One region of the Mesorhizobium sp. BR1-1-13 genome, then DNA from elsewhere that is predicted to be linked to it. Evidence: riboswitches for the same ligand, from Rfam matches in the RefSeq annotation. Region 1 holds a riboswitch; the other holds the start of a gene.
The links. A riboswitch is a leader RNA that binds a small molecule or an ion and turns the genes downstream of it on or off. The one in region 1 is predicted to bind S-adenosylmethionine.
Positions count from the first base shown of each region.

Region 1 (3,703 bases):
TCGGTGATGTCATGGCGTTCTAGCTTTTCAGGAATGTCGTGAGTGCCGCGACCACGCCGCGATTGGCCTCTTCGGTGCCGACCGTCATGCGCAATGCGTTGGGAAAGCCATAGCCCGAAACACGCCGCAGTATGTAGCCGCGCTGGGTGAGATAGTCGTCCGCCGCTGCGGCCGAATGCTTGCCGTCGTCGGGAAAATGAATGAGGAGGAAATTGCCGACGCTCGGCGTCACCCGCAACCCGAGCCCAGTCATCTGCTCGCTCAGCCAGGCCAGCCAGGTCTCGTTATGCGCGACGCTGCGCTCGACATGGGCGCGGTCGCGGACGGCAGCGATGCCGGCCTCGATCGCCGTCGCATTGACATTGAAAGGGCCGCGTATGCGGTTGATCGCGTCGACGATGTGCATCGGCCCATACATCCATCCGATCCGCGCCCCGCCAAGTCCGATCTTGGAGAAGGTGCGGGTCATGACCACGTTCTGAGAGCTGCCCGCGAGCTCGATGCCGGCCTCATAGTCGTTGCGCCTGACATATTCGGCATAGGCGGCATCGAGCACCAGAAGCACGTTCTTCGGCAGGCCGGCATGCAGGCGGCGCACCTCCTGGAACGGCACGTAAGTGCCGGTCGGATTGTTGGGATTGGCGAGGAACACGATCTTCGTACGTGGCGTGACGGCCGCCAGGATCGCATCGATGTCGGCGCGCTCCTGGGTCTCCTTGACCGCGACAGGCGTGGCACCCGCCGACTGGATGTAGATCTTGTAGACCATGAAGGCGTGTTCGGTGAATATGGCCTCGTCGCCGGGCGCGAGATAAGTCTGCGCCAGCAGGCCAAGGATCTCGTCGGAGCCGTTGGAACAGATGATGTTCTGTGCGTTCAAACCATGCACCTCGGCGATTGCTTCGCGCAGGCGCCGGGCGGTGCCGTCGGGATAGACGTCGAGCTTAGCGGCGACCTCGCGCGCGGCCTCGATTGCCTTCGGCGAAGGGCCGAGCGGGTTCTCGTTCGACGACAGCTTGTGGACCTTGCCCACCCCGGCAGGGGCCGAGCTCTTGCCCGGCACATAGGCCTGGATGTCCATGATACCCGCGCGCGGCTGAGGACGTGCCTGATCCGGTTTCTGGTTCATTTTGCAAAATCCGTCGAGAACGCTCCCGTCTGGAAGCCGCAGCGGAAATACAAGCCATGGCCGGCAATGTCGAGAGGCGGCAGTGGTGCCAGCAAGCGGCATTGACGGCAAGGCAGGCGAGTTCTAGAAGGGCAGCAACAGTTCCGTGGTGATTTGGCCGGTCGGCTTGCAGCCACGTTAAACAATTCGCTAAAGGGCCGTTTGCGTGACGTAACCGGCTTTGCGAAGGCATTGCCGGTTTTTTAGTGTCCGCGGCCGGCCGGACACCCGTGTCGGCCCGTATTCGGTTTCCGCCAGACACGTCGTGCGATGTAAGAGGATGCGATGGCCGCTCAGCGCGCTGGCAGAACCAACAACGAGGCAGACCAGCCGTCGAGCCCGGTCGTGCGCTTCGGCGCCGACAAGCCGCTCAAGCTCGACGCCGGCACCCTGCTGTCGCCGTTCCAGATCGCCTACCAGACCTATGGCACGCTGAACGAAGCCCGTTCCAACGCCATTCTCGTTTGCCACGCATTGACCGGCGACCAGCATGTGGCCAGCACCAATCCAGTGACCGGCAAGCCGGGTTGGTGGGAAGTGCTGATCGGCCCCGGCAAGATCATCGACACCAGCCGTTTCTTCGTCATCTGCTCAAACGTCATCGGCGGCTGCCTCGGTTCCACCGGTCCGGCCTCCACCAATCCCGCTACCGGCAAGCCCTATGGGCTGGACCTTCCGGTCATCACCATCCGCGACATGGTGCGTGCCCAGCAGATGCTGATCGACCATTTCGGCATCGAAAAACTGTTTTGCGTGCTCGGCGGGTCGATGGGCGGCATGCAGGTGCTCCAATGGGCGTCGAGCTATCCGGAGCGTGTTTTCTCGGCGCTGCCGATCGCCACCGGCGCGCGGCATTCCTCGCAGAACATCGCTTTCCACGAGGTCGGCCGGCAGGCCGTGATGGCCGACCCTGAATGGCATGGCGGCAAGTATTTCGACCACGGCAAACGCCCGGAAAAGGGGCTCGCCGTGGCGCGCATGGCCGCCCACATCACCTACCTGTCGGAAGCAGCCCTGCACCGGAAGTTCGGCCGCAACTTGCAGGACCGCGAAGCGCTGACCTTCGGCTTCGACGCCGACTTCCAGATCGAGAGCTATCTGCGTCACCAGGGCATGACTTTCGTCGACCGTTTCGACGCCAATTCCTATCTCTACATGACGCGGTCCATGGATTATTTCGACCTCGCCGCCGACCATGGCGGCAGGCTGGCCGATGCTTTTGCCGGCACCAAGACACGCTTCTGCCTGGTGTCGTTCACCTCGGATTGGCTGTTCCCGACCGAGGAGAGCCGCTCGATCGTCCATGCGCTGAATGCCGCCGGCGCGTCGGTGTCTTTCGTCGAGATCGAGACCGATCGCGGGCACGATGCCTTCCTGCTCGACGAGCCGGAACTGTTCGCCGCCATCAACGGCTTCATCGGCTCGGCCGCGCGAGCGAGAGGGCTCGGCGCATGACCCCGCAAAATTGCAGACCTGTCCGTCAAGGGTCACGCGCCACGACAAGGGGCAAGCCATGAGCGTCAATCGCGCCCAACGCGTCGATCTCGAGGTCATCGCCGGTCTGATCCCGCCGCAATCGCGGGTGCTGGACGTCGGCTCCGGCGATGGCTCGCTGCTCGAGCTTTTGCAGGAGACCAAGCAGATCGACGGCCGTGGACTGGAACTGTCGCAGCGTGGTGTCAACGAATGCGTGGCGCGCGGCCTTTCCGTCGTCCAGGGCGACGCCGACAAGGATCTTGAATTCTATCCCGACAAGGGTTTTGATTTCGTCGTCCTGTCGCAGACCTTGCAGGCGACCCGCAACCCGAAGCTCGTTCTCGACGAATTGCTCAGGATCGGCGAACACGCCATCGTGTCCTTCCCCAATTTCGGCCACTGGCGGGTGCGCCTGTCGCTGTTCGTCAAGGGCCGCATGCCGGTCACCAAAGACCTGCCCTATTCCTGGTACGACACGCCGAACATCCACTTCTGCACCATCCGCGACTTCGTCAATTTGTGCGAGGAGCTTGGCGCGACCGTGGAAAGGGCAACCGCGCTCGACGCCAACGGCCAGAAGATCGGCCTGTCGATGCCATGGTGGTTCTGGAATTTCTTCGGCCAGCAAGCGGTGTTCTTGTTGAAGCGATAAGGCCCATCCCGGAGGCGGCTATGACACCCCCTTTTCGGGCGAAGTCGAGCTGCGGGTTGATCCGACGAAGGTCATCAGCAGGTTGGAACCCGGCCCGCATAGACCGGCGAAGGCTCAGCGATCGAGCTCCGGGAAATACGGATCCGACAAGAACCGTCTGTCGCGTTCCCCTTGCAGGCAGTCGATCGGAGCCTCGGCTTCGGCGGGAATGATCCTGGTCTCGTTCTGGACGCCGCTGACCTCGAGAATCAGCTTGCGGCGGATGGCGGTGGAAAATTCGGCGGCTGCATAAATCGGCAGCACGAAGGAGCCCGGCCCGCCGGTTACGCACTGGGCGTAATACCGGTCGAGGTGGCTGAAGGTGGGCGACGGATTGATCAGGATCGGCAGGCCGTTGATGACGATGC
Region 1 is NZ_JAIUIH010000019.1:31,710-35,412, reverse strand. Features, by position in the region: gene LB533_RS28635 (prephenate/arogenate dehydrogenase family protein) at 1-13, opposite strand, end outside; gene hisC (histidinol-phosphate transaminase) at 20-1,129, opposite strand; SAM riboswitch at 1,265-1,342, shown strand; gene metX (homoserine O-acetyltransferase MetX) at 1,454-2,623, shown strand; gene metW (methionine biosynthesis protein MetW) at 2,682-3,296, shown strand; gene LB533_RS28615 (DUF1194 domain-containing protein) at 3,411-3,703, opposite strand, start outside.

Region 2 (3,703 bases), on a different contig from region 1:
CTCCGCTCGTGCTGGCGCTGATCGCCGCAGCCAGCGCCGGCGTCAGCCTGCCCATGACAGCGCTCTGCGTGCTGGCGCTCGCCTACCTGCCGGAATGCATGCTCGCCTCGGCAAAGGGCTGGTATCTGTCGCCGCGCATCGTCACCGCGATGATCGCACGAGACCTGATGTTGCCCGCCATCTGGGCGCGCGGCTGGCTGGGTCGTGCGGTCGACTGGCGCGGCAACGCCATGACCATCGGCACCAAGGCGGCTGAACTGGAAGAGACGCCATCGCGCGCCTGATCGACGCGGACGACGATGCCTCGACCGGCCTTATTTGGCGGCCTCAAGCGCCTGCGCGATGTCTTCCAGCAGATCGTCGGTATCCTCCAGCCCGACCGACAGCCTGAGCGTGCCGGGTCCGATGCCGAGCTCGGCGCGCGCTTCGTCGCTGAGGTTCTTGTGCGTCGTCGTCGCCGGATGGGTGATCAGGCTTTTGGCGTCGCCGAGATTGTTCGAGATCAGGACGATGTCGAGCGCGTTCTGCAGGGCGAAGGCACCCTGCTTGCCGCCCTTGACGTCAAAGCAGATCAGGGTGGAGCCGCCCGACATCTGCTTCTTGACGATATCGGCCTGCGGATGGTCGGCGCGGCCGGGATAGATGACGCGGGCGATCTCCGGCTGCTCGGCCAGGAAATCGGCGATCTTGCCGGCGCTCTCCGTCTGCTGGCGCACGCGCAGCGGCAGCGTTTCCAGGCCCTTCAGCAGCGTCCAGGCGTTGAACGGCGACAGGCTGGGGCCGGTATGGCGGAAATAATCGTGCAGGTTTTCGTCGATCCATTTCTTGTCCGACAGGATGACGCCGCCGAGACAACGGCCCTGGCCATCGATGTGCTTGGTCGCCGAATAGACCACGACATGCGCGCCGAGCTGCAACGGCTTCTGCTGCAGCGGCGTGGCGAAGACATTGTCCACGACCAGCCGCGCGCCGATCGAATTGGCAAGCGAAGCGACGGCTGATATGTCCACCACCTCAAGCGTCGGGTTGGTCGGGCTTTCCAGGAAAAACAGCTTGGTGTTGGGCCGAACCGCCTTTTCCCAGTTGGCAATGTCGGTGCCGTCGACCAGCGTCGCCTCGATGCCGTAACGCGGCGCCAGCGTCTCGACCACCCAGCGGCAGGAGCCGAACAGGGCGCGCGCCGCAACGATATGATCGCCGGCCTTGACGCTGCACAGGAGGGCTGCCGTCACCGCCGCCATGCCGGACGCGGTGGCGCGCGCGTCCTCGGCGCCTTCGAGCGCGCACATGCGCTTCTCGAACATGTCGACGGTCGGATTGGCATAGCGCGAATAGATGAAGCCCGGTTCCTCGCCCTTGAAGCGGGCTTCGGCGGCTTGGGCCGTCTCATAGACATAGCCCTGGGTCAGGTATATCGCCTCGGAAGTTTCACCGAAGCCGGAACGCAGGGTCCCGCCATGCACGAGTGCGGTCTGAGGCTTCCAGTTGCGCGTCTTGCTCGTCATCGTCCTATCCAAACACAAAAAAACCGGCCGCGAAAAAGTCGCAACCGGTCCATACGGCCTTGCGGCCCGACGGTCCTTTAGCGACTTGTTTAACGTGGCTGCAAGCCGACCGGCCAAATCACCACGGGATAACGACCCTTTAGACCCGCGCCACGCTTGCGTCAATTGCCGGCTTCATTAAGAGACTTGTACCAGCAGAGCGGAGCCAGACTTTGCGGCAGACAGGAATTCTTCCCGATCAGGACATTGCGGCGCTGTTCCAGTCCGGCGCGCTGAAGTCGTCGCGTGCGCTCGACGCCGACCAGATCCAGCCGGCCAGCCTTGATCTGAGGCTCGGCCAAAAGGCGTGGCGGGTGCGCGCGTCCTTCCTGCCGGGTCCCAACCACAAGGTCAGTGAAAAACTCGACCGGCTGAAGCTGCACGAGATCAGCCTGGCCGACGGCGCCGTTTTGGAAACCGGCTGCGTCTACATCGTGCCCCTGCTCGAAAGCCTGGCGCTGCCGGCGGAAATTTCGGCGTCCGCCAATCCCAAGAGCTCGACCGGGCGGCTCGATATCTTCACCCGCGTGATGACCGATCGCGGCCACGAGTTCGACAAGATCGCCGCCGGCTATCATGGTCCGCTCTATCTCGAAGTCAGTCCACGCACCTTCCCGATCGTCGTGCGCGCCGGCTCGCGCCTTTCGCAGATACGCTTCCGCACCGGCAATGCGCTGCTCTCGGAAGCAGAGTTGCATCAATTGCACCGGGCCGAAATGCTGGTCGCCACCGAACCGCCGAACATTTCCGGCGGCGGCATCGCATTGTCGATCGATCTCAACGGCGACAGTGACGGGCTGGTCGGCTATCGCGGCAAGCACCATACCGGCCTCGTCGATGTCGACAAGCGCGCGGCGCAGGAGATCGTCGACTTCTGGGAGCCGATCCACAAGAGCGGCGCCGGCGAGCTGGTGCTCGATCCGGACGAGTTCTACATCCTCGTCAGCCAGGAAGCGGTGCATGTGCCGCCGCTCTACGCGGCCGAAATGACGCCCTTCGATCCACTGGTGGGCGAGTTCCGTGTCCACTATGCCGGCTTCTTCGATCCGGGCTTCGGCCATTCGGCGGCCGGCGGCACCGGCAGCCGCGCCGTGCTCGAAGTGCGCAGCCATGAGGTGCCGTTCATCCTCGATCATGGCCAGATCGTCGGCCGGCTGGTCTACGAGCATATGCTGAAGCGGCCGCAGGCGCTTTACGGCACCGAGCTCGGCTCGAACTACCAGGCGCAGGGCCTGAAGCTGTCCAAGCACTTTCGCGCCGCGCCCTGAACGCTCATCACCGTCAGGCAAGATACTTGCCTGCGCCGGCTCGCCATGCTTGGCTGCCTCGCCGGCCGCCGACGTGGCGGCGCTCAAGGGGAATGAAAATGCAGATTTCGAAATGGATCATATCGGCGGCGGCCGCCGCCATGCTGACGCTTGGTGCTGGCGCCCTGTCGGCGCATGCGGCGGAGAAAATCAAGATCGGCACCGAGGGCGCCTATCCGCCGTTCAACACCATCACGCCCGACGGCAAGGTCGAGGGCTTCGACATCGACATCGCCAACGCCTTGTGCGCGCAGATGAAGGTCGAATGCGAGATCGTCACCCAGGACTGGGACGGCATCATCCCGGCGCTGCAGGCCAAGAAATTCGACGCCATCATCGCTTCGATGAGCATCACCGAGGAGCGCAAGAAGCAGGTCGCGTTCACCCACAAATACTATACGACGCCGCTGTCGCTCGTCGCCCTCAAGGACAGCGACATCGCCTCGACCGAATCGGCGGCACTCGCCGGCAAGACGGTCGGCGCCCAGGCGGCGACCACGCAGGCTAACTACGCCCAGGACGTCTATGGCAAGGCCGGCGCCGAAGCGAAGCTCTATCCGACCCAGGAAGAGGCAATCACAGATCTCCAGAACGGCCGCCTCGATGCCGTCCTTTCCGACAAGTTCGTGCTGATGGACTGGATGAAGAAGGCGAGCGACGGTTGCTGCAAGATGGTCGGCGACGTCAAGGGCACCGAGACCGAAGCCGGCATTGCCGTGCGTCTCGAGGATACGGCGCTGCGCGACAAGCTCAACGCAGCCATCGACGCCATCGTCGCCGACGGCACCTACAAGAAGATCCAGGACAAGTATTTCGATTTCGATATTTATTGAGATCTGAGACGCTTCTTAC
Region 2 is NZ_JAIUIH010000007.1:25,783-29,485, forward strand. Features, by position in the region: gene LB533_RS17365 (ceramide glucosyltransferase) at 1-284, shown strand, start outside; gene LB533_RS17370 (O-succinylhomoserine sulfhydrylase) at 315-1,505, opposite strand; SAM riboswitch at 1,563-1,640, opposite strand; gene LB533_RS17375 (2'-deoxycytidine 5'-triphosphate deaminase) at 1,718-2,812, shown strand; gene LB533_RS17380 (ABC transporter substrate-binding protein) at 2,911-3,684, shown strand.
Region 2: linked by a shared signal. The riboswitch ahead of LB533_RS17370 (O-succinylhomoserine sulfhydrylase) and the one ahead of metX (homoserine O-acetyltransferase MetX) in region 1 are both predicted to bind S-adenosylmethionine.